DNA from 3 places in the Streptomyces sp. NBC_00457 genome. Region 3 is predicted to be linked to each of the others. Evidence: riboswitches for the same ligand, from Rfam matches in the RefSeq annotation. Region 3 holds a riboswitch; each other region holds the start of a gene.

Region 1 (10,558 bases), 1.3 Mb from region 3:
CTCGTCGGCGATCTTCGGCCAGACGAACCACAGCTTGACCAGGGACTCCTGCAACAGGTCCTCGGCCCGGTGCCGATCGCCTCCGGTGAGCAGACGCGCCAGATGGAACAGCCCCGACCAGCGGGCGGCCACGAACTCGTCGAACTCACCGGCCCGATCTTGTTCCATCCGCGCTGTCCCCAGTTCTCGCCGGCTCGCCTACACAAGGGAGAAGGCACTGACAGCCCCTTCACGCTGCATTCACAGCCGGTGATCTGGATCACACCGAAGCATGCACATAACCAGGCGAATATGAAAAACTGCCGCATAAGGCACCCGAGGAGACCCGGTGAGCAACCCTGGCGACAGGCTCGACTACGGAACGCTACGACCCGACCGCACCGGTCAGGCCGAGGCGTTCGACGCCATCGGCAATCGCTACGACGAGGCCTTCCCGCACAAGGAAGGGCAGGTCGCGGCGGCCGCATGGCTCATCGGCTCGCTGCCGGCCGGGTCCCGGGTGCTGGACCTGGGGTGCGGAACCGGGCTCCCGACCGCGCGCCAGCTGGCGGAGGCGGGCTTCGACGTGGTCGGGGTGGACCTGTCGGACGGGATGGTCGCGCTGGCCCGCGACCATGTGCCCACCGGGGAGTTCCATCAGGCGGACATCGCGGACCTGCGGCCCGGCGGCCCCTTGGACCTCGGGCGCTTCGACGGCGTCGCCGCGTTCTTCTCCCTGCTCATGCTCCCGCGCGCGGAGATCCCCCTGGCCCTGCGCACCGTCCGTCATCTGCTGCGTCCCGGCGGCCTGTTGGCCCTGTCGATGGTGGAGGCCGATGTGGACGACTTCTCGATCCCCTTCATCGGAAGGAGCATCCGCGTCTCCGGCTACCTGAGGGACGAACTGCGCGAGGTCGTCGAGACGGCGGGCTTCGAGATCGGCGACGAGTCCTCGTACACCTACGCTCCGGCGGCCGCCGACATCCAGCCCGAGGTACAGATCTTCCTGCACTGCCGGCGCACGCCCGACGACTCCTGAACCGCTCGCCGGGGCGCGGGCCGCACGCCCGGAAGGACACGCATGACGAAGCAGCTCGGAACCGGTGACGACACCGGGGGTCCCGCGCCCGGTGCGCGGGAATCCGCTGCGTTCATGCATCGGCCGCAGCCGTCCGGCTCCGACAACCGCGGGGTGACCGTGCGCCTGCCGGCCGCCGAGGCCCCCGCCGGACCCGACGCCACCCCGCCGCAGACCGACAGGCTCCGCTATCTCGACGCCGCGACCCGGCAGATCGCCCGCGGCATGAATCTCGACGAGACGCTGTACGAACTGTGCCGCGCGGCCGTCCCGGCGTTCGCCGACACGGCGTTCGTCCATCTGTACGCCCCCCTGCCGATAGGCGACGACATCGGCGCCGCCCCCGAGATCCTGCGGCTGCACACCGTGGACCACGCGTCCCTCCGGGCCCCCGCCGGCCAGGGCTCCGCATCACCCGCGCCGAGCGCGCACACCCTCCAGGCGGCCGAGGTCGTCCACCCGGCCACCACTGGACTGCTCGCCAAGCTGCTCCAGGACGGACGGCCGGTGTTCGGCAGCGACCCGGGCGTCGCCCCGGCGGCGGCCGAGCTGCTCGGGAGGGTGCACATGCCCCGGTCGGCACCGCCCGGGCGACGGCTGATCATCGCCCCGCTGCACGGCCGCAACCACGCCCTGGGCAGCGTCGTCCTGATCCGCGGACCCGACCGGCCCGACTTCACCGGCGACGATCTGCTGGTGGCCTCCCAGCTCGCCACCCACACCGCCCTCGGGCTGGACAAGGCGATGCTGTACGAACGTGAGGCATCCGTCGCGGACACGTTGCAGCGCACGATGCTCCCGCCGTCGCTTCCGGAGCCGCCCGGGGTCCGGCTGGCGAGCCGCTATCTGCCGGCCTCGCGGACCGCGCAGGTCGGCGGGGACTGGTACGACGCGATCCCGCTGCCCGGCAACCGCGTGGCCCTGGTGATCGGCGATGTGATGGGCCACTCCATGACCTCGGCCGCGATCATGGGCCAGCTGCGGACCAGCGTGCAGACCCTGGCCGGGCTCGATCTGCCCCCGGACGAGGTGCTGCACCACCTCGACGAGCAGGCGGGACGCCTGGGCAGCGAGCACACCGCGACCTGTCTGTACGCGTTGTACGACCCCGTACTGCACCGGCTGATCGTCTCCAGCGCCGGACATCTGCCGCCGGTGCTGCTGCGTCCCGACGGCGGCGTGGAGGTGCTGGACGTCCCGCCCGGAGCGCCGATCGGTGTCGGCAGCGGCGGATTCGAGTCCGTCGAGACCCACGCGCCGACCGGGGCGACGCTGCTGCTGTACACCGACGGCCTGGTCGAGTCCCGCGACTCGGACGTCATGACCGGCGTGGAGCGGCTGTGCGCCCGGCTGCGCGCGACTGGTTCAGGATCCGCGCCGCCGACCCTGGAAGGCCTGTGCGACCAGGCCCTCGGCACCCTGGGCTCCGGTGGCCGCGACGACGACATCGCGCTGCTCGCGGCCCGGTTCGAGGGCATCCTGCCGGAGACCGTCGCCTACTGGTACATGGCTCCGCGCCCGCAGACCGCCCGCCAGGCCCGCCGGCTGACCCGCAGGACCCTGCACGGCTGGGGCCTCGACGACCTCCTGGAGTCCACCGAGCTGATGGTCAGCGAGGTGGTCGCCAACGCCGTGCGCTTCGCCTCCCGCCCGATCACCCTGCGGCTCCTGTGCACGGACGTGCTCCGCTGCGAGGTCGGCGACGACTCCCCCGTGGTACCGAGGATGCGCCACGCCCGCCTGAGCGACGAGGGCGGACGCGGGCTGTTCCTGGTCGACCAGCTGTCAGAGCGCTGGGGGGCAACTCGGGTGAGCACGGGCAAGGTTGTGTGGTTCGAGCAGCCACTTCCTCCCGCGGGTTAAGCTGGCCGACGCAGCTGGTTCGCCCCGTCCGCCAGGCGGGATGCGTCGCAAGAGGGAACCCGGTGAAATTCCGGGACTGCCCCGCAGCGGTGAACGGGAACGACCGCCGTCATACGCACTGGGTCCGTGAAACGGGCCTGGGAAGCGACGGCCAGTAGATGTCTCTCGTACGACGACGAGACGTGCCCGTGAGTCCGAAGACCTGCCAACTGCCCGTGTGCGAACCACTCGTGCGCGGACATCCCGGTGACCTCGAGGGCGGGTCGGCGTACCACCGAGCGGACGGCCAGTGGCCGTTGCCGTCCGGTCGGTCACCCTTCGCGTTCTCGTCCCGTCTCCGGGATCTCTGGGATTCATCTCGCGAAGGAGATCTCCGTGACAAGCAAGCCCGCAGCCGCGGCAGCACGGGCCACCGTGTACGGCTACCCCCGCCAGGGCCCGCGCCGGGAACTGAAGAAGGCGATCGAGGGCTACTGGAAGGGCCGCGTCACCGCCGACGCCCTCCGCGCCACCGCCGCCGAACTGCGCAGCGGCAACTGGCGGCAACTGTCCGGCGCCGGCATCCACGAGGTGCCGACCGGTGACTTCTCGTACTACGACCACGTCCTCGACACCACCGTCATGGTCGGCGCGATCCCCGAGCGGCACCGCGCCGCCGTCGAAGCGGACGCCCTGGACGGCTACTTCGCCATGGCGCGCGGCACCCAGGACGTGGCGCCGCTGGAGATGACGAAGTGGTTCGACACCAACTACCACTATCTGGTGCCGGAGTTGGGCCCGGACACGGTGTTCACCGCGGACTCCGCCAAGCAGGTCACCGAACTGAAGGAAGCCCTCGCCCTGGGCCTGACGGCGCGTCCGGTCCTGGTCGGCCCCGTCACCTACCTCCTGCTCGCCAAGCCCGCCCCCGGCGTGGCCGCCGACTTCGACCCGATCACCCTCCTCGACCGGCTGCTCCCGGTGTACGCCGAGGTCCTCGCCGACCTGCGCGCCGCCGGCGCCGAGTGGGTGCAGCTGGACGAGCCCGCCCTCGTCCAGGACCGCACCCCGGCCGAACTGAACGCCGCCGAGCGGGCGTACCGGGAGCTCGGCGCCCTCACCGACCGGCCGAGGCTGCTGATCGCCTCGTACTTCGACCGGCTCGGCGACGCACTGCCGGTGCTGGCCAAAGCCCCCGTCGACGGACTCGCGCTGGACTTCACCGACGCCGCCGCCGCCAATCTGGACGCCCTCGCCGCGGTCGGCGGGCTGCCCGGCAAGCAGCTGGTCGCCGGTGTCGTCGACGGCCGCAACATCTGGGTCAACGACCTGTCGGCGTCGCTCACCACGCTCGGCACCCTTCTGGGCCTGGCCGACCGGGTCGACGTCGCGGCCTCCTGCTCCCTGCTGCACGTCCCCCTCGACACGGCGGCCGAGCGGGACATCGAGCCGCAGATCCTGCGCTGGCTCGCCTTCGCCCGGCAGAAGACCGCCGAGATCGTCACCCTCGCCAAGGGCCTCGCCCGCGGCACCGACGCGATCACCGCCGAACTCGCCGCCAACCGCGCCGACCTGGCCTCCCGCGCCAACTCCCCCATCACCCGCGACCCGGCCGTACGGGCCCGCGCCACGGACGTCACCGCCGCCGACGCCCGCCGCTCCCAGCCGTACGCCGAGCGGGCCGCCGCCCAGCGCGCCCACCTCGGCCTGCCGCCGCTGCCGACCACCACCATCGGCTCGTTCCCGCAGACCGGCGAACTGCGCGCGGCGCGGGCGGACTTGAAGGCGGGCCGGATCGACACGGCCGGCTACGAGGACCGGATCAGGGCGGAGATCCAGGAGGTGATCTCCTTCCAGGAGAAGACCGGCCTGGACGTCCTGGTGCACGGTGAGCCCGAACGGGGCGACATGGTCCAGTACTTCGCCGAGCAGCTCACCGGCTACCTCGCCACCCAGCACGGCTGGGTCCAGTCCTACGGCACCCGCTACGTCCGCCCGCCGATCCTGGCCGGCGACATCTCCCGTCCCGAGCCGATGACGGTGCGCTGGACGACGTATGCCCAGTCCCTCACCTCGCGCCCCGTCAAGGGCATGCTCACCGGCCCGGTCACCATGCTCGCCTGGTCCTTCGTCCGCGACGACCAGCCGCTCGGCGAGACGGCCCGGCAGGTCGCGCTGGCGCTGCGCGACGAGGTGAACGACCTTGAGACGGCCGGAACTTCGGTGATCCAGGTCGACGAACCGGCCCTGCGCGAAACGCTGCCGCTGCGCGCCGCCGACCACCCCGCCTACCTGGCCTGGGCCACGGAGGCGTTCCGCCTCACCACCAGCGGAGTGCGTCCGGACACCCAGATCCACACCCACATGTGCTACGCCGAGTTCGGCGACATCGTCCAGGCCATCGACGACCTCGACGCGGACGTCATCAGCCTGGAGGCGGCCCGCTCCCATATGCAGGTCGCCCGTGAACTCGCCGGCCACGGCTATCCGCGCGAGGCCGGACCCGGCGTGTACGACATCCACTCCCCGCGCGTGCCGAGCGCCGAGGAGGCGGCCGAACTCCTGCGCACCGCCCTGAAGGCGATCCCCGCCGACCGGCTGTGGGTCAACCCCGACTGCGGCCTGAAGACCCGCGCCTGGCCGGAGACCCGTTCCTCACTGGAGAACCTGGTCGCCGCGGCCTACACGGTCCGCGCCGAACTGCCGACACCCTGACCACCTGCCTCCCCACCGGCCGGGGCGCCCCGTGCGCCCCGGCCGGATTCAGCACACGACCCCGCAGCAGAGGTGATTGCACATATCGGGACGAATGGATTTCGCTACAAGTTCCGAAATTATTCGTGACGGGTGCGCCACTTGGCCGAAATGCGCGCTCCATACCTTCCTGGAATCGCACCTCTGCCCTCAGTGCCTTCAGGAGACAGGAGCCCCCGCGTGCCACATTCCCTGCGCCGCGGCGCCCTACGGCTGACCGCCGGTATAGCGCTCATCTGCACCTTCGCCCTTGCGGGCTGCGGGCGCGGCGGTGACACCGCCGCGACGGGCACCGCCGAGCCCGTCGACGACTCTCCGGCCACCGGCAGCGTCGATGTCTGGGCCGCCCAGGGCGACGCCGATGTGCTCGAGAAGGTCATCGAGCCCTTCAAGGCCGACAACCCCGACGTCAAGGTCAATTTCACGCTGATCCCGAACGGCGAGTACTACACCAAGCTCCAGTCGGCGGTCGCGGCGGGCAAGGGACCCGATGTCGCCCAGTTCTTCCCCGAGTCGCAGGCGCAGTTCCTCGATCCGTCGATCCTGCAGCCCGTGCCGGACGGACTCGTCGACAAGGGCACCTTCTTCAAGAGTCTCTGGGACGCGGGTGTCGTCAAGAACGTGGCCTATACGGTCCCCTGGTACGCCTACACCTACGCGCTCGTCTACCGCTCCGACCTCGCCGACAAGGCGGGCGTGAAGGCGCCGACGACGTGGAAGGACACGGTTCCCTTCCTGAAGGCGATGCAGGACGCCGGCGCCGGACGTGGCCTCGCAGCCGACATCGGCTGGGACATCTTCAACGGCCAGGACGTCGCGATGTACGCCTGGCAGGCCGGCGGCTCGCTGTTCTCATCCGACGGCAAGTGGACCCTGGACACACCGGAAATGGCCGAGGCGATCAAGTACAACGCGTCGTTCTTCACCTCGGGCGCCGCCGACACCAGCACGCCCACCTTCCTGGACGCCCAGCCGTACTTCACCTCCGGCAAGACCGCTTCGATGATCACGGGACCTTGGGTCATCGGCCAGCTCGACAAGGCCGCGGGCAAGGACGGCTGGACGGCGTCCCATGTCGCCACCGCGCCCCTGCCGGCCGGGGACTCCAGCGGCGCCTCCTTCTCCGCCGGAGGCAGTTGGGGCGTACTCGCCGACAGCGACAACGCGGACGCGTCCTGGAAGTTCGTCCGCCACCTCGCGGAGCCGAGCACCCAGGTCGCGCAGTACAAGGCATACAGCTCGCTGCCGGCCGTCATCTCCGCCTGGGACGACCCGGCCATCGCGGACCAGCCGCTGCTGGACGCCTTCTTCACGCAGATGAAGAACACCCGGGCGTTCCCCCAGGTGACCACCTGGCAGCAGGTCGCGACCCGGCTGGGCAAGGAGATCGAGGCCGTGGCCAAGGGCACGGAGAGCGCGGAGAAGGCCGCAGCGAACGTCCAGGCGTACGCCGAGAGCGTCGGCACCGGTGCGGAGTGATCCGCGGATGACGACCAACACCGTCAAGATGACCACCGGCATCGTCAACGTGCGCCGCCGCCGGGGCGGCGGCGCCCGGCGAACGGCTGTCGCCTGGCTGTTCCTGGCACCGTTCACCGTCGTGTTCCTGCTCTACACGGCGATCCCCACCGTCGCCGCGCTCGGGTTCAGCCTCACCGATCTGCGGGGCACGGATCTGCGGCATCCGTTCGCGGTCGACTTCACGGGCCTCGAGAACTATCTCCGGCTGTTCCGGGACCAGAGTTTCCTGCGGGACCTCGTGAACACCGCCGTCTTCGTGGCCGTCGGCGTGCCGCTGACCATGGGGACCGGGTTCGCGCTGGCCCTGGCGCTGAATTCCGGCATCCGGCGACTGCGCGGGATGTTCCGCACGGTCTTCTTCGCACCGGTCGTCACCAACGTCGTGGCGGTCGCCCTGATCTGGCAGTACGCCTTCAACGACGGCGGCACCGTCAACAAGGTGCTCGGCGCCGTCGGCTTCGCCGGACCGAACTGGCTGGACGACCCGAACCTGGCCATGCCCGTGGTCATCCTGCTGGGCATCTGGCGCAACTTCGGCATCGCGATGGTGCTGTTCCTCGCCGGTCTGCAGGCGATTCCCCGAGACGTGTACGAGGCCGCCGCCCTCGACGGGGCGGGCCGGTGGCGGCAGTTGAGGCACATCACCCTGCCACTGCTGCTGCCCACCATCCTTCTGGTCTCGGTGCTGCTGACCGTCTTCTTTCTCCAGGTGTTCGACGAGCCGTATCTGCTCACGGACGGCGGCCCGCTCGGTTCCACCGAGTCCGTGGCGCTGTACACCTACCACCAGTTCGGGGCGGGCGAGTTGGGGATGTCGTCCGCCGCGTCCTTCGTGATGCTCGTGCTCGTGGCCGTGGTGAGTCTCGTCCAGTTCCGACTGCTGAGGTCCCGCACATGACCGCCGTCGCCGCGTTCGAAGACGCCCACCTGACCACCGGCCGGATCGCCGTGCGCCGCCGGTCCGTCTCCCGACCGCTGCTGTACGGCGCGCTGGTGCTGTGCGCGCTGCTCACGATGCTGCCGTTCCTCTGGGTGATCAGCGGCTCGCTGCGCAGTCTCGACGAGATCCGCTCCGACCCCGGCGCCTGGCTCCCCACCGACGTCACCTTCGACAACTTCGTACGGCTGTTCAGCACCGAAGGCTTCGGCCGGTTCATGGTCAACAGCATCGTGGTCGCGGCCCTCGTGGTGGCCGGCAACATCGTGACGGCCTCGGCTGCCGGCTACGCGCTCGCCAAGCTCGACTTCGCGGGCAAGCGGATCGCGTTCGGCGCGGTCATGGCGGCGCTGATGGTGCCGCTCACCGCGGTGTTCGTCCCGCAGTTCGTGATCACCGTCGACCTGGGCCTGGCGGACACCCTCGCCGGTATCGCCCTGCCCGGCATGGCGCTGCCGCTGTCGGTGTTCATCATGCGGCAGTACGCGATGTCGGTTCCCGACGAGCTCCTCGAAGCGGCGCGGATCGACGGCGCGGGCGAGTTCCGGATCTTCTTCCGGATCTTCCTGCCGCTGGCCGGCCCCGCGGTCGCGACGATCACGATCATGTCGTTCCTCACCTCGTGGAACAACTTCATCTGGCCGCTCATCGTCGCCCAGAGCATGTCCAGTTACACGCTGCCGGTGGGCCTCGCCGCCACCAGTCAGGCCGCGGCACACGTCACCGACTACGGCCTGATGCTGGCCGGCGCGATCGTCGTGATGCTGCCCGTGCTCGTCCTCTTCCTGTTCCTGCAGCGCTACTTCGTGCAGGGCATCTCCGGAACGGGCATGCGGTGACGCGGTCCGCGCCGACGACCGGCATGAACGGCCTGAACCAGAGCGCCGTACGACGGGTCAACACCTCCGTCATCCTGCGCGCGTTGGCGGTGTCGGCCGAGCCGACGACATTGACCGCGCTCGCCGAGCAGGCCGGGCTCTCCCGCCGCACCATCGAGCTGATCCTCGACTCGCTCGTCGAGGCGGGCTGGGTGACCGAGCTGGACCGGGTTCCGACGAGCGGCGGTGCCGGGCGCCCCGCCCGGCGGTACGAACTGCGGGCCGAGCAGGCCCTGTTGGCCGCGGTGCGCATCACCACCTCGGACGCGTCGGCGGCGGTCGCCGATGTACGCGGCCGTGTCCTCGGCCGCGCGCACCGACCGCTGCGCGCCTACCAGGATCCGCAGGTCACCCTCGACGACGCCGCGGCTCTGGTGCGGGCGGCGCTCGACGACGCGGGCGGCTCGGCGGACCGGCTGCGGGCCGGTGCGGTCGCGGCCGGCGGTGCCATCGACGACGACGGAGTCGTACGGCGCCTGGTGCACACGACGCGCTGGGAAGGCGTGCACCTGCCCGATGAACTCGCGCGCCGCATACCTGTGCCCTGGTTCGCCGACAACGACTCCAACCTCGGAGCCCTCGCGGAGCGTTGGCGCGGTGTGGCCGACGACCACGACAACGTCGTCTGGGCGGTGCTCGGGAACCGCACCGGTCTCGGCATCCTCATCCGAGGAGCCGTACACCGCGGTCTCGACGGCGCCGCCGGTGAAATCGTCGAAGCGGTGTCGATGCCGACCGGCTCGGTCGAGAACCACCCCGTCGCCGGGCTGACCTCACCGGAGCCGGCCCAACGTGGCGTCGCACTCCGCCGGTTCGACGCGGCTCGCTCCGGCGACGCCACCGCGCTCGCGGAGGTCGACGAGTTCGTGAGGAACATCGCCTCGATCCTCACCACCCTGTCGTGGACGATCGCACCCTCGCTGATCGTGCTCGGCGGGGGTCTGGAGGACGCGGCCGATGTGCTGCTGCCCCGGGTGCGCGAGGCGCTGCGCCGTGCCCGGACCCCCGCGGTCGAACTGCGCGCCACCGGCCTGGGCCGCGACGCCCCGCTGATCGGCGCCGTCAAGCTGGCGCTCGACCGCATGGACACCGAGCTGTTCGGCCCGCTGATCCCCCGCGCGTGATCGCGTACGCCCCCTCACACAGCCCCTTGTGCAAGACAGGAGCATTCCTTGACCCCCACCCCGCGCACCGACGTCCTCGTCGTCGGCAGCGGCATCATGGGATCCGTCGTGGCCCGACTGCTGCGCGACACCGATCCGGCGCTGCGCATCACGATGGTCGACGGCGGTACCGCGATCGGCGAGGTCCCCGGCCGTCATCTGCACGACGTGGACGACCCGGTGCTGTGGTCGCGCTACAACGAACAGGTCACCACCGGCATCCAGGGCATGTACACGGGCGCCGAAGTGGTGCGCGACGTGGCCGGCAGCCTCACTGATCTGCCGCCAGGCATGTTCCACGCGCTCGCCTTCGGCGAGGACGCCGAGGCGATGCCCGCGACGGCGCTCGCCTGGAACGCGGGCGGCATGGGCGTGCACTGGACCGCCGCGACACCGTGGCCCGCGG
Region 2 (10,558 bases), 3.4 Mb from region 3:
TACCGGATCGGCCCGGGAAGCCCGGCGATCGACACCGGCACCGGCGGCCACGCCTTCGTGACCGACGACATGGACGGCCAGCCCCGAGCCGGCACCATCGACGCGGGCGCCGACGAACGGTCCACGTCCCCGGTCACACGAACCCCGCTCACCGCGACGGACGTCGGCCCGGGCGCCTCGTAGAACGCGCGAAAGGACCGGTGGCGGGTAAACCCCGCCACCGGTCGTGCCCCGAAGGGGCGCGGGGAACTGCGCGACAAGCCACGACGCAGCCGCAGCCGCTCAACGACCTATCGCGGCACCCCCGGAGCGCTAGGGAGATGGACCTCCGTGCCCTTGTCCGTGTAGACCAGCGCGGCGTAGGCGTCGACGCGATCGGGGACAATCCCCGCGTCTGCGCTGACCGTTCGTCCGGTACGCCCGTCGACGACGAACGCTCCGTCCTTGCCCTTGGCGTAGAACCGATCCTTGAACTCGGCTTCCACGGTGGCGTTCCACTTGCCCGGGCCGTCCCCCGCCGCCCGGCGCCACAGGACCTTGCCGGTCTTGTCCACCGCGAGCGCCCCGTCCTGCTTCGAGGAGCACAGCAGGACGGTGCCGCCGTCGCCGTGCAGGCAGCTCATGCCCTTGGTCAGTCCGGCCTGCTTGGACAGGACGAAGTCGCCGGTCGCGATCTCGATCAGCCGCGCCTGCTTGCTGTCGTCGTCGAGTTTGGCCAAGGGCGTGTCGTTCGATTTGACCGCCCAGGTGGCTCCGGCGGGCAGCCCCTTGACCCACAGGTCGCGGCCGCTGGACGCGGCGACGCCGGCCACCGAGTACTGCTCGTCCGGCTCTTCACGGAAGCCCAGAACGGCGTCGCCGTATCCGGCGACAGTCCAGAAGTCCGCACGCTGCCACAGCATTTGGGGCTGCTTGTCGTCCAGGGAGACAGCGAAGCTGCCTGTCGTGTAGTCGTCCTCCGTCCAGGTGACGCTCACCACGCCGTCCCCGGGCTCGACCACGAGCGCGCCGAGCTTGCCGGCCGGGTCACCGTAGATGTCCACGGGCAGCCGCCAGATCGGCTTGCCGTTGTCCGCCCGGGCGGCGATCACCTCGAACCCGGCCTGCGCCGAACCGCTGCCCTGCTTGGCGAGCTTGACCGGCACGGCGGCGACCACGGCCTGTACTCCGCCGATCTCCACCGGGACAGGGAACGACACGCGGCTGCGTATCATCTCGGCCTGCTTCTTGCTCAGATCGCCTGGCGCAGGCAGGTCGTACGTGGGCGTGTTCTGGGTCTTGATGTCGGTGACGGCCTTACCCGTGGCCAGGTTGTACATCGTCAGGCCGGACGCGTGCGTGAGCCAGGCCGCACGCCCGTACAGAGTGAGGGGAGGGAAGCCCTTCGGGCCGGTCGGCAGGACATGGGCCGCCTTGCTCTCGAACGCCAAGGGCGCCGCGGCCCGTGGATCGCCGCTGAGGTCGAGGGCCTTGCGGGTGGGCGAGCCGGAGGCCGCAGGACTGTCGCCTTCCCCGCTCGATCCTCCGGTGCACGCGGCCAGCAGAGCCACTGCAGCCAGAGCGATGACACCTGCACGTACCGGACTTCGACTTCTCATCCGACTCTCCGCGTTCCGTGACCTTGCACTGCTGACGGGCGCAGATTCGACCATGGGCGGGCCGGGACCGGTCCCGGCCTCCGAGTCAGGGCGTCGTCGTCCGCAGGTACTCCCCGAGGCGGGTGATGGCAGACGGGTTCCGCGGGCTCTCCACCAGGTCGACGTAGTCGAGCGTGAAGATCCGCTTGTGCTTGACGGCCGACACGTTCCGCAGCGGGGCGTACGACAGCAGGAACTTTCTCTTCTGCTCCGCGCTCACGTCCCCGTAGTCGCAGATCACGATCACGTCCGGGTTGCGTTCCACGACGGTCTCCCAGCCGACCGTCGTCCAGGAGTCCTGGAGGTCGTGCATGACATTGACCCCGCCGGCCTCGCTGATGATCTGGTCGGGCGCGGCGTAGCGGCCGGAGGTGAAGGGCTGGTCCTCGCCGCTGTCGTAGAGGAAGACCTTGGGGGAAGCGGACGGGGCCTTCGCCTTCACCTCCGCCACCTCGCGCTTGAAGTCGGAGATCAGCGCCGCCGCCCGCTTCTCCACGCCGAACAGCTTGCCCAGGTTGGTGAGGTCCTCGTACAGCGCGTCCAGCGGCGGCATGATGCCCCGCGAGGACTCCGTACGGCCGTTGCGGCAGGACTCGGTGAGGATGTACGAGGGGATGCCGAGCTTGCGCAGGGCGTCCGGGGTGAAGCCGTCGTCCTCGCGGAAGCCGTAGTTCCAGCCGGCGAAGACCCAGTCGGCGCGGGCGTCGAGGACGTTCTCCTTGGTGAGCTGGTCCTTCGACAGCCACGTCACCTTGTCGTAGCCGTCCTTCCACGGCACGCCGCCCAGGTCCCCCTTGTCGTCGGGCATCGCGAACCCGGCCATCCGGTCCTCAAGGCCGAGCGCGAGCATCAGCTCGGTGATGCCGACGTCGTTGGTGACGACCCGCTCCGGGACTTTGTCGTACGTCACCTTGCGCCCGCAGTTGGTGAGCGTGACGGACGACGCGGCCTTCGAGTCCGGCGAGGGCTCGACCTCGGCACCGCAGCCCGCGCTGAGCACGGCGAGGCAGACGGCGGCGGCGACAACTGGCTTACGCATGTGGGGAGTTCCTCAGTCGGACGGCGGGAGAAGGTCGAAGAGCAGCTGCACGGCACCGGTCTCCGGATGCCGTACGGGATGTGCGCGCACGCCGAACACCTCGGCGAGCAGGTCGGGGCGCAGGACGTCGTGCGGCGGCCCGGACGCGACGACCCGGCCCGCCGAGAGGACGTACAGCAGATCGCAGTGCGCGGCGGCCAGATTGAGGTCGTGCAGCGCGGCCAGCGCGGTCAGGCCGCTCGCCCGGACCAGGGACAGCACGTCCAACTGGTGGGCGATGTCGAGGTGGTTGGTCGGTTCGTCGAGGACCAGCACCTGGGGGCGCTGCGCCAACGCCCGCGCGATCAGCACGCGTTGCCGCTCGCCGCCGGACAGGGCCAGGAAGCCACGGGCGGCCAGATGCTCCACGCTGGTGGACCGCATCGCCTCCGCGCAGATCGCCCGGTCCTCCGCCGCCGTACGTCCCCGGTGCGGCAACCGCCCCATCCCGACCACCTCGGCGACGGTGAAGTCGAACTCCGACGACGACTCCTGCGGCAGCGCGGCCAGTCGCCGTGCGGTGGCACGAGGATCCAGCGTGTGTACGTCGTCCCCGTCCAGCCGTACGACCCCGGCCGCCGGCCGCAGCGCCCGGTACACGCACCTCAACAGCGTCGACTTTCCACTCCCGTTGGGCCCGACGAGCCCCACGAACGCCCCGCTGTCCACGCTGAGCTTGATCTCGTCGACGAGCCGCTTTCCGGCGGCCTCGACCGTCACGCCCTCCACATCGAGCCGCATCAGCGCCCCCCGAACGCATAGCCGCCGCGCCGCATCAGCAGCAGGAAGGCCGGGACGCCGACCACCGCCGTGATCACCCCGACCGGCAACTCCGCGGGCGCCAGCAGCAGCCGGGACAGCACATCCGCCCACACCAGCAGTACGGCCCCGGCGAGCGGCGCGACGGCCAGTACCCGCCGGTGATCGGCGCCCACCAGCATCCGTACGACATGAGGCACCATCAGCCCGACGAACCCGATGGCCCCGCTCACCGCGACTACCGTCCCGGTCACCGCCGCCGTGACGAGGAACAACTCCCGCCGCAGCCGCCCCGGTTGGACCCCCAGCGTCGCCGACGTCTCGTCCCCCATCGCCAGCGCGTTCAGGGCCTGAGCCCGCCACCGCAGCCACACCCACCCGGCGACGACGGTCACGGCGGCGATCGGCACCCGTGGCCACGTCGCCCCGCCCAGACTCCCCAGCAGCCACATCATCGCCGACCGGGCCGCCTCACCCCGGGCCGCGCCGAACACCATCACCGTGGTCAGCGCCTCGAAGCCGTACGCCAGCGCCGTCCCCGTCAGGATCAGCCGCAGCGGCGTCAGCCCGTGCGTCGCGGAACGCGCCACGGCGTACACGATCGCCATCGCCACCAGCGCCGAACAGAACGCCGACACCGACAGCGCCCACACCCCGAGCCCCGCGAACGCCCCGAGCAGGATGACCGCGTTGGCCCCCACGGCGGCACCGGACGAAATCCCCAGCACGAACGGATCGGCCAGCGCGTTACGCACCATCGCCTGCACAGCCACCCCGACGGTCGCGAGCCCCGCCCCCACGACGCCGGCCAGCACGACACGCGGCAGCCGGATCTCCCAGACGATGGTGTACGACGCCGCGTCCCCTGCGGGGATGGTTCCGCCGGTGAACCCGGCCCCGAGGAACCGGAGGACGTCACCCCAGCCGACGCCGGCGGCCCCCAGCCCGACACCGGCGACAAGGGAGACAAGGAGTATGACCGCAAGGGCGACAGCCAACAGCGGCACGGATATTCGGCCTGGGGAGAGGCGCACGCTCGGCGGTCCTTCGCCTCGGCTCGCAGTCCTCGGCGAGCGGTCAATGGGCTGGGCAACCGCCTGCGGGTAATCGGGCTTGCACGTCGGCCCCAGGGGCCCACGCACACACCGTTGCGGGTCAGCGCCGGACTCTCACCGGACTTCCCCCGCAGGAGGCTCGGGGAGACTAGCAGGCGCGGACGAAGGCCGCCCAGGCGGTGGCGCCGAGGAGGATGACGGGGCTGTCGGCGACTTTGCTGTCCCGGACCGGTACGACGCCGGGGACTCCGTCGGCGACCTCGACGCAGTCGCCGCCTTGCCCGTTGCTGTAGCTGCTCTTGCGCCAGTGGGCGTTGCTCAGGTCGTACTCGCGCATCGTCTGAAGTCCTCAGCCGCCGATTCGATCAGGGCCAGGGACGCCGACGGCGACAGTGCGGTGCCCCTGAGCAGATCGTATGTGCGCTGGGTGCGCTTCACCATGGCCGGGTCGTCGATGAGCGTCCCCGAATACTCCGTCTCTGTATAGGCGACCGGAGGCGCGTCCTCGAACTCCATGAGCTTCATGGACCCGCCCATCGATGCATGCGCTCCAGCCGCGAAAGGCACCACAGTCACCCACACCTTGCGCTCCCGCATCAGCCCTGCGATGTGCTCCAGTTGTTCGGCCATGGCTTCCGGCCCGCCCACCGGAGGGCGCAGCACCCCCTCATGCAGGATCACCCAATACTCCGGCCTTGTAGCGTCCTTGAGGATGTGCTGGCGCTCCAGGCGGGCCGTAACCTTCTCCTCCTCGTACTCGTCGGTGACGAACGGATTGGCCGCGATGGTGACCGCCCGTGCGTAGGCGGCGGTCTGCAACAGCCCCGGCACCACGGTGGGCGCGAACTCCGCAATCTTCGTTGCCGTCCGCTCCAGTTCCACGACGGCCGCAAAGTAATCGGCATAGCGTTTGTCGTCGATGAGCTTGCGCCACGCCCGCTCGAAAATACCGTCGGTTTGCAGCACCTCATCAATCCGCTGGGCGATATCCAGCTGCGGCTTTCGAATCGCCTGCTCGAACTGGCCGATATAGGCGCCCGAGACGAAGACGCGCGCCCCCAACTCGACCTGAGTGAGCCCCCTGTCCTCCCGGTGCCGCTTCAGTTCCGTGCCGAAGAACTCCCATGCCGCCTGACGTGAACCGTTGGCCACAGTTCAACCCCCTTGTGCTGCCCCGCACTTGTAGAGCACAGACTCCTGCCGAGTGTAGATGTGGTGCGCGATCCTTGAGATGCGAAGCGTAAAACCCGAAATGGGAGGGGAACCACGTGAAGGCACAGCACTCGGCGCTCTGCGTCGAAGAGGCGGAGGAAGCAGTGAAAGAATTGCGGGCAGCGTTGGAAAACGCAGGAATCATTCTGCCGTCCCTGCGGCTCGACCCGGCAAGTCTCGCGCGGGAGACCCCATGTCCGCTCGTCGAACCGGGCGGCTGTTCCGTCGAGGCCGCGCAGCGACTCGCGGCGGTCCTGCGATGAAGCCGCCGGTCGGGTCGTACGTGGTGGACACCCGCACTGGACGGGTCGGCCTCGTCATGGGGCACGAGGGTCCATACGTACAACTCAGACCGTACGGCGGCGGCAAGGAGTGGGACGCCGAGCCAAGCGTCGTACGGCATGCCACCCCCGCCGAGCGGCTCAGTGCCGCCACGGCCTATGCCAACGCACGCAGCCGTGGCGAGATCCCCTGAGGGGCCGCTCACCCAGGGTGGCCGGCGATATGCCGGCCACCCCCGAATTCCGGCTGAGCACTGGCCGGTGATGGCCCCCTGGGTGGATGTCCCCGTCGGGTGGGCACATGTCCCGGTCGGTAATGGGTGATTGTCACGGATATGCGGTGACGGTTGTCCGTAGAGGGTTTTCTAATGTCAGCCCTAGAGTCGCTTTCCGAACGAGGCTCCGAATCACCGGATGACGGGTCCCTCAGAGCGGAAAGGCGGCCGATGAAACGCGTGCACCGAACCGATGTGAAGGCGGAAATCGTAAGGGAACCGGGAGCGAAGGAAACGACGCACCGCAAACTGATCGACACCCCGGACGGCGCGGACCGCTTCGTCCTCACCGAGTTCGAGGTGTCGCCGAACGGGTCCACCCCGCCCCACTTCCACGACTGGGAGCACGAGATCTACGTGCTCGAAGGCTCCATGGGCCTGGTCCTGCCCGACCAGGGCCGCACCGAGCAGGTCGGGCCGGGCGAGGCCATCTTCATCCCCCGGGGCGAGCAGCACGGCTTCGTCACCGGCCCCGAGCAGACGTGCCGGTTCCTCGTGGTCGCCCCGTGCGAGCGGCCGCCGGTGCGCAACGTCTTCCTCTCCGAGGACCCCTACGAGTACACGCAGATGCCCGAGTACACCAGCCTCCTGGAGAACAAGTGACGACCACTCAGGACCTCGACACCCAGGCCGGCTCCCCCGCACCCGACGGCGACTCCTCGCGGGTCCACACCATCCTGACCGCCTACCTCCAGTCCAAGGCCGTGTTCACGGCCCTCGAGCTCGGGGTCTTCGAGACGCTGGAGAAGAACCCGCGCACCGTGGCCGAACTGGCCCGCGAACTGAACCTGCAGGAACGTCCCACCCGTGCCCTCCTCGTCGCCCTCAAGGGCCTGGACCTGGTGCGCGCCGAGAACGGCGGCTACTGCAACTCCGACGAGACGAGCCGCTATCTCGTCGCCGGGCGGCCCGAGTACATGGGCGGGTTCGCCGCGCACCAGAACTCCCACTTCGGCCACTTCTCCCGCCTCGACGAGGCCGTACGCACCAACACCTCCCTCAACCAGCGGGTCCTCAAGCAGGGTTACCGCGACCAGGGCGCCGCGGCCGGAGAGGGCCGCGAGGGCACCGGGCGGCTCATCCAGGCCATGCGGGTCAGCTCCCGGCTCCAGGCGGGCAAGCTGGCCGCCGCGGCCCCGCTGGCCGGCGTCGGCCGCGTCGTCGACCTGGGCTGCGGCTCGGGCGACTACTCGATCGCCCTCGCCTCGCACCACCCCGAGCTGCGCGTCACAGCCCTCGACTACCCCGCCGTGACCGACCTGGCCCGCGCCAACGTGCGCGAGGCAGGACTCGAGGACCGGATCGAGGTCAGGCCCGCCGACATCATGGAGGACGCCTGGCCCGAGACCGACGCGGTCCTCCTCTCCCACGTCCTCGACGGCTACGGTCCCGAGCGTGCCGCCCACCTGGTCAAGCGCATCCATGCCCATCTGCCCGACGGCGGACGGCTGTTGGTGCACTCCCACATGCCCGCCCTGGCCACCGGGCTCTTCCCGGCCATGTTCGGGCTGATCCTCCTGGTCAACACCGAGGAGGGCGAGGTCCGGGACGTGGACGAGATCCGCGCCTGGGTGGAGGGCGCCGGGTTCCGGGACATCGGCACCCGCAACGTGTCCCTGCTCTCCGGTCTGCTCACGGCAACCAAGTAGGACGCCACGATGACGGACACCCCGGTGCAGGCCTCGCCCCCCGCCGCGGCGTTGGCCCGCTACACGACCGCCCCCGACCCAGGCCCGTTGCTCGCCCTCAACTTCGGCTTCGCCAGGGCCAGAGCCCTCGGTACGGCCCTGGAACTGGGCGTGTTCACCGAGCTGGCCCGGGGCCCGCGCGGCACCGAGGACCTCGCCGGCGCACTCGGCTGCGACCCCCGGGCCCTGGGCGACCTGCTGGCCGCCCTCACCGAGTTCGGACTGCTCACCGGTGACGGGCGGGGACTGACCGAGCTGTCCCGTGCCTACCTCGTCGAGGGCGAGCCGACCTACCTGGGCGACCACTTCACCGAGGTGCTCGGCCAGTGGGACCGGTGGAGTGCGCTGACCTCGGTCACCCGCTCCGGCGACCGCTCCGGGGACTTCGGCGCCCCCGCCTCGCGCGGTCGTCACCCCGGACTGTTCGGCGGCGGTTTCCCGCTCGCCGTCCGGGTCGCCTTCGCGGCGGTCGAGGCCCTGGGGCTGCGCGGCGCGGGCCGGGTGCTGGACCTGGCCTGCGGGGGCGGCGAGTGGGGCATCGCCCTTGCCGCCGCCGATCCGCGGGCCGAGGTGACCGCGCACGACGATCCGGTGCTGCTCGGGTCGGCCCGGGCGCGGGCGGCGGAGTTCGGGGTGGCCGACAGGTTCCGGTTCGTGTCCGCCGACTTCGCCGCACCGCCGTTCGCCGACGCCGGCTTCGACACCGTGGTGCTGGCACACGCGGGCCGCTTCGCGGGGCCCACCGCCACGGCCCGGCTGGTGCGGGAGTGCGCCCGGCTGCTCCGCCCGGGCGGCACGCTGCTGCTGGCCGACGTCATGCGGCCGGAGCCCGGGCGGCCCGCGCTGAGCCGGCCGATGCTCGGGCTCAGCCTCCTGGTCAACACCGCGGACGGGGCCGTACTCGCGGCGGAGGACTACCGCGCCCTCATGGAAGACGCCGGTGTGACGGCGAAGGAATGCGTAACGCACGGGCTGGTGACGGCCCAGACAGGAGAAAGGCGGTAACCATGCGAGAAGTGGTCGTCACCGGGCTCGGCGTGATCAGCCCGGCGGGAATCGGGAAAGAAGCCTTCTGGGACACGGTCTCGGCGGGAAAAAGCGTCACGAAATCCCTTTCCGACATTACGAGCTCTCCCCTTTTCAAGTCCTTCGACTTCGCCTCCGACGCGATAGCCGAGGTCCCCGGATTCGAGGAGCAGATACCCTCGCTGCCGCCCGAAGTGCAACGCCTCGACCGGTATGTGCAGTTCGCGGTCGCGGCGGCCCTGCAGGCGATACGGGACGCGGGACTCCAGGACGGCGGCTACGACGCGGAACGGACCGGCATCTCGCTGTCCACGGCGATCTGCGGCACGCCCAAGATGGAGGAGGAGTTCCTCGCCGTCACCGACGAGGGCCGGAAGCCCATCGACCCGGCCAAGGCGGGCCGGGACCTGTATCTCGCGTCCATGTCGAACACGCCCGGGGCCGTCCTGTCGGCCCTGCTCGGCGCCCAGGGCCCCTGCGTGACCCTGTCCACGGGCTGCATCGGCGGCATCGACGCGGTCGGCCACGCCTTCGAGACGATCGCCCACGGTGACGCCGACGTCATGATCGCCGGCGCCAGCGAGGCCCCCATCACCCCGGTGACCGTGGCCTCCTTCGAGATCATCAACTGCCTCTCCCGCGCCCATCGGGACCACCCCGAGGCCGCCTCCCGCCCCTACGACGCGGACCGCGACGGCTTCGTCCTCGGCGAGGGCTGCGGTGTCGTCGTCCTGGAGGAGAAGGAGCACGCCCTGCGCCGCGGCGCCACCGCCTACCTCGAGATCAGCGGCTTCTCGCACACGTCCAACGCCATCCACATGACCGACCTGCTGTCCGACGGCGAGGACCTGACCCGGGCCATGCGCCAGGCCATCGACGTGTCCGGGGTGGCGCCCGGCGCGATCGACCACGTCAGCTCGCACGGCAGCTCCACCCGGCAGAACGACACCTGCGAGACCAGCGCGCTCAAGCTGGCACTGGGCGAGCGCGCACGGGAGATCCCGGTGAACTCGGCGAAGTCCATGCTCGGTCACGCCCTGGCCGCCGCCAGCGCCATGGAGATCGTGCTGTGCGCCCTGGCCGGCCGGCACTCCTTCGTGCACCCCACGGCCAACTACGAGACGCCCGATCCCACGTGCGACCTCGACTATGTGCCGGGCACGGGCCGTCCCTGGGACGGTGAGGTCATCCTCAAGGACGCCAGCGGCTTCGCGGGCCTGCACGCGGCGATGGTCGCGCGGACCGTGCGGGACGGGGGCCGGTCATGAGCATCGTCATCACCGGCACCGGTGCCGTCACCCCGGCGGGCGACGGCGTCGAACCCCTGTGGAACAGCGCCCGCGCGGGCACCTCGCACCTCGCCACCATCGACCGCTTCGACGCCGGGGACTACGCCTGCCCCGTCGCCGGCCAGGCCGACTTCGACGCCGACGCCGAGCTGCCCTCCCGCTTCGTCAAGCGCACCGACCGTTTCACCCACCTCGCCGTGCACACCGTCCGCCGGGCTCTCGCGGACGCCGGGGTCGCCGTCGGCACCGACGTGAGCC
Region 3 (10,558 bases):
GGTGCGCATCATGCGGCCGTACAGATCACGGGCCGGGATGGTCTTGCGCGCGAGCCCCGCGGCCTCCGCCTTCTGATACGCGGCGTCGAACTCCTCGCCCCACAGGTCGGTCAGTTCGGGCACGTCGGCGGGGGAGAAGAGGGACCACACGCCGTCCGCGTTGACCCGGCGCATGAACTCGTCCGGGACCCAGTGCGCCAGGTTCAGATTGTGCGTACGGCGGGCGTCCTCACCGGTGTTGTCGCGCAGCTCCAGGAACTCCTCGATGTCGGAGTGCCAGGTCTCCAGGTACACCGCCGCCGCGCCCTTGCGCCGGCCGCCCTGGTTCACGGCGGCGACCGAGGCGTCCAGGGTCTTCAGGAACGGGACGATGCCGTTGGAGTGCCCGTTCGTGCCGCGGATCAGTGAACCGCGGGCGCGGATGCGGGAGTAGGCGATGCCGATGCCGCCGGCGTGCTTCGAGAGGCGGGCCACCTGGTGGTAGCGGTCGTAGATGGAGTCCAGCTCGTCCTTGGGTGAGTCGAGGAGGTAGCAGGACGACATCTGGGGGTGCCGGGTGCCGGAGTTGAAGAGGGTGGGGGAGGAGGGGAGGTAGTCGAGGCGGCTCATCAGCCCGTAGAGCGCGGCGACTTCGTCGACGGAGCGGGCGGTGTCGTCTTCGGCCAGACCTGCGGCGACCCGGAGCATGAAGTGCTGGGGCGTCTCGATCACCTTGCGGGTGATGGGGTGCCGGAGGAGGTAGCGGCTGTGCAGGGTGCGCAGGCCGAAGTAGCCGAAGCGGTCGTCGGCCGCAGGGTCGATCAGGTGGTCCAGGCGGGCCGTGTGCAGCCGTACGAACTCGGCGGTGCGGTCGGCGATGAGGCCCTCGCGATGGCCGACGGCGACCGACTCGGAGAACGACGTGACACCCTGCGAGGCCGCCTCGGCGGCGATGCCGATCGTCAGGAGACGGGCGGCCAGCCGGGAGTACACGGGGTCCTCCGAGATGAGGCCGGCCGCGGCCTCGGTGGCCAGCTCGCGCAACTCCGACTCGTCCGCCCGGGCCGACCTGCCGCGCAGCGCGGCGGCGGCGACCCGGCCGGGGTCGGCGTCGGGGAGGTCGGCGGTCAGCTCGGTCAGGGTCCGCAGCAGTGCGGTTCCCGGACCGTCGGTGTCCTGGATCGCTGAGGCCGGTTCGGCTGGCGCGATGGTCACGTGGGGCTCTCCCTCGCTCGGCACGGGGCCTTGCGGAGGGCAGGGGGCAGCACACGAGCGCACATGGCGTCGCGCCCACCGGCCCATTCCACGAGGCCCGGACGTCGGGCGCACCGGCCGGGTGGCCGGGCGCGCTGTCGGCAGGTCCTCGGACTGACTCCCATACGTGTATGAACACGCATGAGTACACCGTTGCGGGACAGTTCCGGATTCGCACCGGATTCCCCTGCGGCGACAGCGAGCATGAGCATACATCTTGTGCCCGGCTCCGGTGACACCCCTACATGTTGTGTCGCGGTCGGCTTCAGAGCGTCAACTGATAAGTGAGGAGAGTGAACTCGGGCTGCTCCGGGATCGGGTTCCAGTCGCGTTCCGGGGCTCGGGTGAAGCCGAGACGTTCGTAGATGCGGTGGGCTGCGTGCATCGAGGGCTGGGTCGACAGGACCATGCCGGTGCAGCCGTCCGTCGCTTTCGCCCGCTCGACGCACGCGCGGACGAGGGCCTCTCCGGCGCCCCTTCCGCGGGCCGCCCGGGCCACGGCCAGCATGCGGATCTCCGCCTCTCCGGGGCGGGCGAGTTCGGCCATGGGGCCGGGGGAGGGGACGAAGGTGACTCCGCCGAGGAGTTGGTCGCCCTGTGTGGCTACGAGAACGTCGGCCGCGGCGGCGCGCTTCGCCACGTCCTTCAGCTCACCGAGGTACCAGTCGCTCTCGCCGAAGGTCAGGAGGCCGTCCTGGAGGTAGGCCTGGGCTGTGATGTCGCCGAGGGTTCCGTATTCGGTGGGTTCTACGCGCCGGATCACTATGTCCATGCGGGTGAGTGTGCATGAAGAGCGGGCCGCCGTGGTGCTTGATTTCGGCGGCCCGCTGCGGGTTCGTCGTGGCTGGTCGCGCCCACGCGGCGGAGCCGCAAATCGATACAGCCCCGCGCCCCTAATGGGGCGCTGCAGCCGCCGTAGCCGGCGGCAGTTCCGTCTTGACTCCCGGGTCGCCCGCCTCGCCTGTGTAGTCCTCCGGGCTTGTCTCGTCCACGCCCTCGGGGGCCTTCATCGCCTTGAGGGCGAAGGTGAGGACGACCGTCACCAGCACGTTCAGGACGAACGCCGTGAGGCCGATGTAGCCGATCTCGCCGATGCCGGGGATCTCCTTGTTGGAGCCGCCGAAGTGGTCCTGGGTCGGGGAGGCGACGCCGTACGCGGCGACCGTGCCGTAGATCATGCCGACCGCCCAGCCGGCGAGCAGGGCCCAGCGGTGGAACCAGCGGGTGAAGAGGCCGCCGACCAGGGCCGGGAAGGTCTGGAGGATCCAGATGCCGCCCAGCAGTTGGAAGTTGATCGCCACCGTCTTGTCCATGGTCAGGACGAAGACCAGTGCGCCCACCTTCACCAGCAGGGACACCAGCTTGGAGACCTTGGTCTCCTGCGCCGGTGTGGCGTCCGGCTTGATGAAGTCCTTGTAGATGTTGCGGGTGAAGAGGTTGGCCGCCGCGATGGACATGATCGCCGCCGGCACCAGCGCGCCGATGCCGATCGCCGCGAAGGCCACGCCCGCGAACCAGTCGGGGAACATGGTCTCGAACAGCTGCGGGATCGCCAACTGGCCGTTCTCCACCTTGATTCCGGCCGCGATCGCCATGAAGCCGAGCAGACCGAGCAGGCCCAGCATCAGCGAGTACAGCGGCAGGATCGTGGAGTTGCGGCGGATGACGTCACGGCTGCGGCTGGAGAGCACGGCCGTCACCGAGTGCGGGTACATGAACAGCGCGAGCGCCGAGCCGAGGGCCAGGGTGGCGTACGTCCACTGGGTCGCGTCGCCCGGGACCGTCGCACCGCGTGGCGCGCCCGTCGCCGGGTTGGTCTGGCTGAACGCGGCGCTCGCCTTGGCGAAGATGTCGTCGAACCCGCCCAGCTTGATCGGGATGTAGATGACCGCGACCGCGATGACGATGTAGATCAGCGCGTCCTTCACGAACGCGATCAGCGCAGGCGCCCGCAGACCCGAGGAGTACGTGTACGCGGCCAGCACGCCGAAGGCGATCAGCAGCGGCAGGTCCTTGATGAACCAGTTGGTGTCCTCGCCGCCGCCGACGCCCATCACGTCAAGGACGGCCTGGATGCCGACCAGTTGGAGCGCGATGTACGGCATCGTGGCGAGGATGCCGGTGACGGCGACCGCCAGTGACAGCCCCTTGGAGTCGTAGCGGCCCCGGACGAAGTCCGACGTGGTGACGTAGCCGTGCTTGTGCGAGACCGACCACAGCCGCGGCAGGAAGACGAACATCATCGGGTAGATGAGGATCGTGTAGGGCACCGCGAAGAAGCCGGCCGCGCCCGCCGCGTAGATCGCCGCCGGTACGGCGACGAAGGTGTACGCCGTATACAGGTCGCCGCCGAGCAGGAACCAGGTGATCCAGGTGCCGAACGAGCGCCCGCCCAGGCCCCATTCGTCCAGGGTCTGGTCGTTCGCGGCCCTGCGCCAGCGCGAGGCCAAGAAGCCCATGACCGTGACGGCCACGAAGAAGAGGATGAAGACGGCGAGTGCGACGCCGTTCACGCCGTCCTTCACTTTCCGGCACCCCCCTTGCGTGCCCGCTGGTCACGCTGCCACAGCTTGTACGCGACCATCGTCAGCACGGTGGAGAGGACCACCCAGGCCATCTGGTACCAGTAGAAGAACGGGATGCCGATGAAGGCCGGGTCTTCCTTCGCGTACGAACCCACCCACAGCATCGCCACGAAGGGCGCGAATAGGCAGAGCGCGATGACGACCCTGGCGGGTGTCACCGTCCCTCTGTTCACTTCCGATGTTTGTGACATCCGCCGGCTCCGTCCCCTCACTGATCACCTGTGTAACGCGCAGGCAATCTAGGTCACGGTGTCGCGAAAGCGGAAGGCCTCGTCCGCATTCCGGGCGCGATCCTCACCGGGCATCCTCATTCGGGGGCTCACCAGGCGTGTTCAGCAGCAGCGGAAGCCCTGGCGCGGGTCCTCCTCCTGCCGGTCCGTGCGCATCCGCTCGAAGTCACGCCGGGACGGCACCTCGGCCTGAGGGTGGTCTTTCCGTACGTGCGCGACATAACGGTCGTACGCCGACTCGTCGGTCAGCTCCCGCACGTACCAGCGCACGCCCCTAAGAGCCCGTGCCACTGCCGACCGCATCGCGCTCCTCCTCCTTCTCCTCCCGGGTCGGGATCAGCCCGGCCGGGGCGACGATCTTGGACTCGACGTACGGTGCCTCGCTCAGCGTGGACAGGGCCGGGCGGCGGACGTGCCGGACGCAGACGCGGGTCGCGTCGACGATCACGACGACGATCAGGAGCGCCAGGATCCCGGTGAGGACGCCGTCCACCGTGGAGTTGGTGACCACGGTGCGCATGTCGTCCATCGACTTGGCGGGCGCCAGCACCTCGCCCCGGTCGATGGCGTCCTGGAACACCTGGCGCTGCTTGAAGAAGCCGACCTTCGGATCGGAGGAGAACACCTTCTGCCAGCTGGCGGTCAGGGTGACCGTCGCGTCCCAGACGAGCGGAACGCCGGTGATCCAGGCCCACTTGAGACGCCCCGACTTCACCAGCAGGGTCGTGCAGACGGCCAGGGCGACGGCGGCCAGCAACTGGTTGGAGATGCCGAAGATCGGGAAGAGCTGGTTGATTCCGCCGAGGGGTTCATGGACGCCGACCCAAAGGAAGTAGCCCCACAGCCCGCACACGATGGCGCTGGTGATGATCAGGCCGGGCTTCCAGCTGACGTTCTTGAACGGCCGGTAGATGTTGCCGAGGGTGTCCTGGAGCATGAAGCGGCCCACGCGGGTGCCGGCGTCCAGCGCGGTCAGGATGAACAGCGCCTCGAACATGATCGCGAAGTGATACCAGAAGGCCTTGAGGCTTCCGCCGGTCACCTCGGAGAAGATCTGCGAGACCCCGACGGCGAGCGTGGGTGCGCCGCCGGTGCGGGACAGCAGCGTCGACTCCTCCACGTCCTGGGCCGCCTTGGCGAGTTCGGCGGGGGTGATCTGGTAGCCCCAACTGCCCACCACCTGCGAGGCGTTCTCCACCGTCGTGCCGATGACGCCGGACGGCGCGTTCATCGCGAAGTACAGGCCCGGGTCGATGATGCTCGCCGCCACCAGCGCCATGATCGCGACCGACGACTCCATCAGCATGGAGCCGTAGCCGATCATCCGGACCTGCGTCTCCTTCTGGATCATCTTCGGCGTCGTACCGGACGAGATGAGCGAGTGGAAGCCGGACAGGGCACCGCAGGCGATCGTGATGAAGACGAAGGGGAAGAGTGAGCCCGCGAACACCGGCCCGTCACCGCGCGAGGCGAAGTCCGTGACCGCCGGCATCTTCAGCGTCGGCAGCGCGATCACGACGCCGAGCGCGAGGAGCAGGATCGTGCCGATCTTCATGAACGTGGACAGGTAGTCGCGCGGCGCGAGCAGCATCCACACCGGCAGGATCGAGGCGATGAAGCCGTACGCCACCAGCCAGATGACCAGCGTGGAGGGCGCGAGGGTGAAGGTGTCGGCCCACGACGACTCGGCGACCCAGCGGCCCGAGACCAGTGCGAAGAGCAGCAGCGCGACGCCGATGAGGGAGACCTCGGCGACCCGGCCGGGGCGCAGTACGCGCAGGTAGAAGCCCATCAGCAGCGCGATCGGGATCGTCATCGCGATGGAGAAGGTGCCCCACGGGGACTGCGCGAGGGCGTTGACGATGACCAGCGCCAGCACCCCGAGCAGGATGATCATGATGGCGAAGGCGGCGAGCAGCGCCGCCGCGCCGCCGAACGGGCCGATCTCCTCCCGCGCCATCTGTCCCAGCGACCTGCCGTCCCGCCGCGTGGAGAAGAACAGCACCACCATGTCCTGGACCGCGCCCGCGAAGATGACGCCGACGATGATCCAGATCGTGCCCGGCAGATAGCCCATCTGCGCCGCGAGGACCGGCCCGACCAGCGGGCCGGCGCCCGCGATCGCGGCGAAGTGGTGGCCCAGCAGGACCCGGCGGTCGGTGGGGTGGAAGTCGATGCCGTTGTTCAGCCGTTCCGCCGGAGTGGCCCGGGTCTTGTCGACCTTGAGCACCTTGTACGCGATGAACTTGGCGTAGAAGCGGTAGCCGATCGCGTACGAGCCGAGGGCCGCCGCGACCATCCAGGCGGCGGACACGTCCTCGCCCCTGGCCAGCGCGAGCACCGCCCAGCCGACGGCTCCGACCAGCGCGACAAGACTCCAGATGACGATCGTTCGAACGTTCGCGGTGCGCACCGGCTCGCCCTCCCGTCCATGCGATGACGGGAGGACCGTAGAACAGGAATGTGATCTGCGCTACACCGCGTGCAGGTGTTCGCTCTACGAACGGCCCTTATTCCTGGGGCCGCTTGAGCCGAGCCACGCTGCATTGTCCCGGGGCTGCATCGATGTGCGGCTGCCGCCGCGCGGCCTCCGGACCCCCAGCCGATCCCGCTCTGCCCGGCGTTCTACTCCGCGGGCCGCTTCAGCCGAGCCACGAATTTGTAGCGGTCCCCCCGGTACACCGAGCGCACCCACTCCACCGGCTGGCCTTCCCGGTCCAGTGAGTGGCGGGACAGCATCAGCATCGGCAGGCCGACGTCGGTGCCGAGGAGGCCGGCCTCGCGGGGGGTGGCCAGGGAGGTCTCGATGGTCTCCTCGGCCTCGGCGAGATGGACGTCGTAGACCTCGGCGAGGGCGGTGTAGAGGGAGGTGTACTTCACGAGGCTGCGCCTGAGTGCCGGGAAGCGCTTGGCGCTGAGGTGGGTCGTCTCGATGGCCATCGGCTCGCCGTTGGCCATGCGCAGCCGCTCGATGCGCAGCACCCGGCCGCCGGCCGTGATGTCGAGCAGATCGGCGAGGCGGTCGTCGGCAGTGATGTAGCCGATGTCGAGGAGCTGCGAGGTGGGTTCGAGGCCCTGGGCGCGCATGTCCTCGGTGTACGAGGTGAGTTGGAGCGCCTGCGAGACCTTGGGCTTGGCCACGAACGTGCCCTTGCCCTGGATCCGCTCCAGGCGTCCCTCGACGACGAGTTCCTGGAGTGCCTGGCGCACGGTGGTGCGCGAGGTGTCGAACTCCGCGGCGAGCGTGCGCTCGGGCGGGACCGGTGTGCCGGGCGCCTGTGTCTCCGTCATGTCGAGGAGATGCTTCTTCAGGCGGTAGTACTTGGGCACGCGCGCGGTACGGACGGTGGCCCCACCCTCGTTCTCCGCACTGCTGACGTCGGTGCTCATGCTCTGCCTTCCCGGCTCCGGATGCGGGTCACATCGTGATCCCCTCTGTATACCGTCGCCGCCTCTTTTGGTCTAGTCCACAGAGTAAGTGGTCTAGCGGACGACAGTACTCCGCGCGCGCTGATTTCGCTGTCTTCTTACTTAAAGGTTCCTGCATATGTAGGTCGCATAACGGCTGGTCGGAGCCGTTTCGAACACCCTTGACAGGCGCCTTGGTCTGGTCCAGGCTCCCGGTACTGGTCTACACCATTGGTCCAGTCCCGGCCCCGATGGCGGTACGGGGGGGCATCCCTGAGGAGGGTGGCGTGAAGCGCAAGCTGACAGTCGCGATCGGTATCGCGGGCATGATGGTGTCCCTCGCGGCGTGCGGGAGTGACAACGGCGACGGCGGGGACAAGACCGCGGCGGACGGCTACGCGGGCCAGACACTCACGGTGTGGGTGATGGACGGCTCCTCGCCCGATCAGTGGCAGAAGGATGTCGCCACGGCCTTCGAGAAGCAGACCAAGGCCAAGGTCAAGTTCGAGATCCAGCAGTGGAACGGCATCCAGCAGAAGCTGACCACCGCCCTGTCGGAGGAGAACCCGCCGGACGTCTTCGAGATCGGCAACACCCAGACCCCGGCCTACGCCAAGACGGGCGGCCTCGCCGACCTGGCCGACCTGAAGTCCGAGATCGGCGCCGACTGGACCGAGGCGCTCAACGAGTCGTCCATCTATGACGGCAAGCAGTACGCCGCCCCGTGGTACTTCGCCAACCGCGTCGTCCTCTACAACAAGAAGGTCTGGGCGGAGGCGGGCATCAAGGACACCCCCAAGACCCGCGACGAGTTCTACGCCGACCTCAAGCAGATCGGCGAGAAGACCGACGCCGAGCCGATCTACCTGCCCGGCCAGAACTGGTACCACTTCGTCGGCCTGACCATCGGTGAGGGCGCCGAACTGGTGAAGAAGGACGGCGACAAGTACGTCTCCAACCTGGCCGACCCGAAGGTCGCCGCCGCCATGGAGACGTACAAGAAGTTCCAGGCGCTGTCCAAGGCGCCCAAGGACAAGGACGAGGCCACCCCGCAGCAGGGCGAGGTCTTCGGCAAGGGCAACGTCGGTGCCTTCATCGGGATGGGCTGGGAGGCCGGCATCGCGATCGAGGCCAACAAGAAGATCGAGAAGGACATCGGCTACTTCACCATCCCGGGTGCCACGGCCGACAAGCCCGAGGGCGTCTTCCTCGGCGGCTCCAACCTCGCGGTCGCCGCGGGCAGCGAGAAGCAGGAACTCGCCAAGGAGTTCCTGAAGATCGCCCTGTCCGACAAGTACGAGGGCCAGCTGGCCAAGCTCAACGGCGTCATCCCGAACAAGGAGTCGCTGCAGACCAACCTCAAGGGCAACGTCGTCGCCGAGGCCGCCGCGCCGGCCGCCGCGGGCGGTGGCACCACGCCGCTGATCCCGGAGTGGGCCGCCGTGGAGAACGCGCCCAACCCGATCAAGACGTACATGACCGCCGTGCTGAACGGTAAGTCCCCGGCCGATGCCGCGGCGCAGGTCGAGGACGAGTTCAACAAGCGCCTGTCGCAGCAGCAGTGAGGGCACTGGGGGCGGGGCCGTCACGGTCCCGCCCCCACCGTTCAGGCAGGTCGAGAAGAGAGATCGCGAGCATGACCGTGCAGACCGATACCGAACGGCCGCCCTCCGGTCCGGTGGACGTGGTCAAGAGGGCCAAGAGCGGGTCCGCCGGACCCCGAGCCGCGTCGCGCGCCGGAGCGCTCACGCCGTATCTGTTGCTGCTGCCGGCCTGCGTGGCCACCGTGCTCCTGCTCGGCTGGCCGCTGCTGAAGGACGTCCTGCTGTCGTTCCAGAACCTCAACATGGCGCAGCTGATCCAGCACGTCACCGAGTGGAACGGCATCGACAACTACAAAGAGGTCCTCACCGGGGAGGACTTCTGGCGCGTCACCCTGCGCTCGATCCTGTTCACGGCGGTCAACGTCGTCCTGATCATGGTCCTCGGCGCGCTGGTCGGCATGCTGCTCGCCCGCCTCGGCAACCGGATGCGGGTCACCCTGATGATCGGGCTCGTGCTGGCCTGGGCGATGCCCGTGGTCGCCGGGACCACCGTCTACCAGTGGCTGTTCGCGCAGCGCTTCGGCGTCGTCAACTGGGTCCTGGACAAGCTGGGTTGGCACTCCATGGCCGACTACAGCTGGACCAGCAGCCAGATGTCGACGTTCTTCGTGGTGACCGTGCTGATCGTCTGGATGTCGATCCCGTTCGTCGCGATCAATCTGTACGCGGCCACCACCACCATTCCCGGTGAGCTCTACGAGGCCGCGGCGCTCGACGGCGCGGGCGCGTGGAAGAGCTTCACCACCGTCACACTCCCCTTCCTGCGCCCCTTCCTCTACGCCACGACGTTCCTGGAGATCATCTGGGTCTTCAAGGCGTTCGTGCAGGTCTTCACCATCAACGGCGGCGGCCCTGACCGGCTCACCGAGATCCTGCCCGTCTACGCCTACATCGAGGGCGTCGGCAACCAGCACTACGGCATGGGCGCCGCGATCGCCGTCCTGACCATCCTGATCCTGCTCGGCCTCACCGCCTATTACCTGCGGATCGTGCTCAAGCAAGAGGAGGACGAGCTGTGAACCGCTCGCTCTTCGGCCGCCTGTGGCCCAACGTCACGGCCGTCGTCCTGTTCATCGGCTTCGTCTTCCCCGTGTACTGGATGTTCTCCACGGCTTTCAAGCCGACCGGCGACATCATCTCGGAGACCCCGGTCTGGTTCCCGACGGACATCACCCTCGAGCACTTCAAGACGGCAACGGGCGTCGACCACTTCTGGACGTACGTCACCAACTCGCTGATCGTCACGCTGTGCGCAGTCGCTCTGTCCCTGGTCATCGCGCTCGCGGGCGCCTTCGCCCTCGCCCGGATGCGGTTCAGGGGGCGGCGCGGCTTCGTCATCGGCTTCATGCTGGCCCAGATGGCGCCCTGGGAAGTCATGATCATCGCGATGTACATGATCGTGCGGGACGCGTCGATGCTGAACAGCCTCGTGCCGCTGACGGTCTTCTACATGATGATGATCCTGCCCTTCACCATCCTGACCCTGCGTGGCTTCGTC

Evidence for each region. A riboswitch is a leader RNA that binds a small molecule or an ion and turns the genes downstream of it on or off. The one in region 3 is predicted to bind cobalamin.
Region 1: another riboswitch for cobalamin. It lies ahead of metE (5-methyltetrahydropteroyltriglutamate--homocysteine S-methyltransferase); the one in region 3 lies ahead of OG828_RS17635 (ribonucleoside-diphosphate reductase subunit alpha).
Region 2: another riboswitch for cobalamin. It lies ahead of OG828_RS33095 (FecCD family ABC transporter permease); the one in region 3 lies ahead of OG828_RS17635 (ribonucleoside-diphosphate reductase subunit alpha).

The regions. Positions count from the first base shown of each region.
Region 1 is NZ_CP107905.1:2,575,965-2,586,522, forward strand. Features, by position in the region: gene OG828_RS11815 (SigE family RNA polymerase sigma factor) at 1-168, opposite strand, end outside; gene OG828_RS11820 (class I SAM-dependent DNA methyltransferase) at 329-1,018, shown strand; gene OG828_RS11825 (SpoIIE family protein phosphatase) at 1,061-2,920, shown strand; cobalamin riboswitch at 2,919-3,144, shown strand; gene metE (5-methyltetrahydropteroyltriglutamate--homocysteine S-methyltransferase) at 3,296-5,614, shown strand; gene OG828_RS11835 (extracellular solute-binding protein) at 5,834-7,132, shown strand; gene OG828_RS11840 (carbohydrate ABC transporter permease) at 7,140-8,072, shown strand; gene OG828_RS11845 (carbohydrate ABC transporter permease) at 8,069-8,950, shown strand; gene OG828_RS11850 (ROK family transcriptional regulator) at 8,974-10,113, shown strand; gene OG828_RS11855 (GMC oxidoreductase) at 10,162-10,558, shown strand, end outside.
Region 2 is NZ_CP107905.1:7,270,563-7,281,120, forward strand. Features, by position in the region: gene OG828_RS33075 (chondroitinase-B domain-containing protein) at 1-183, shown strand, start outside; gene OG828_RS33080 (hypothetical protein) at 291-1,598, opposite strand; gene OG828_RS33085 (ABC transporter substrate-binding protein) at 1,684-2,676, opposite strand; gene OG828_RS33090 (ABC transporter ATP-binding protein) at 2,689-3,456, opposite strand; gene OG828_RS33095 (FecCD family ABC transporter permease) at 3,456-4,508, opposite strand; cobalamin riboswitch at 4,556-4,697, opposite strand; gene OG828_RS33100 (DUF397 domain-containing protein) at 4,678-4,866, opposite strand; gene OG828_RS33105 (helix-turn-helix domain-containing protein) at 4,848-5,681, opposite strand; gene OG828_RS33110 (hypothetical protein) at 5,798-6,004, shown strand; gene OG828_RS33115 (hypothetical protein) at 6,001-6,216, shown strand; gene OG828_RS33120 (cupin domain-containing protein) at 6,469-6,900, shown strand; gene OG828_RS33125 (methyltransferase) at 6,897-7,946, shown strand; gene OG828_RS33130 (class I SAM-dependent methyltransferase) at 7,956-8,990, shown strand; gene OG828_RS33135 (beta-ketoacyl-[acyl-carrier-protein] synthase family protein) at 8,993-10,279, shown strand; gene OG828_RS33140 (beta-ketoacyl-[acyl-carrier-protein] synthase family protein) at 10,276-10,558, shown strand, end outside.
Region 3 is NZ_CP107905.1:3,918,956-3,929,513, reverse strand. Features, by position in the region: gene OG828_RS17635 (ribonucleoside-diphosphate reductase subunit alpha) at 1-1,194, opposite strand, end outside; cobalamin riboswitch at 1,317-1,445, opposite strand; gene OG828_RS17630 (GNAT family N-acetyltransferase) at 1,499-2,005, opposite strand; gene mctP (monocarboxylate uptake permease MctP) at 2,127-3,758, opposite strand; gene OG828_RS17620 (DUF3311 domain-containing protein) at 3,755-4,009, opposite strand; gene OG828_RS17615 (YbdD/YjiX family protein) at 4,151-4,351, opposite strand; gene OG828_RS17610 (carbon starvation CstA family protein) at 4,323-6,461, opposite strand; gene OG828_RS17605 (GntR family transcriptional regulator) at 6,674-7,438, opposite strand; gene OG828_RS17600 (extracellular solute-binding protein) at 7,744-9,021, shown strand; gene OG828_RS17595 (carbohydrate ABC transporter permease) at 9,093-10,079, shown strand; gene OG828_RS17590 (carbohydrate ABC transporter permease) at 10,076-10,558, shown strand, end outside.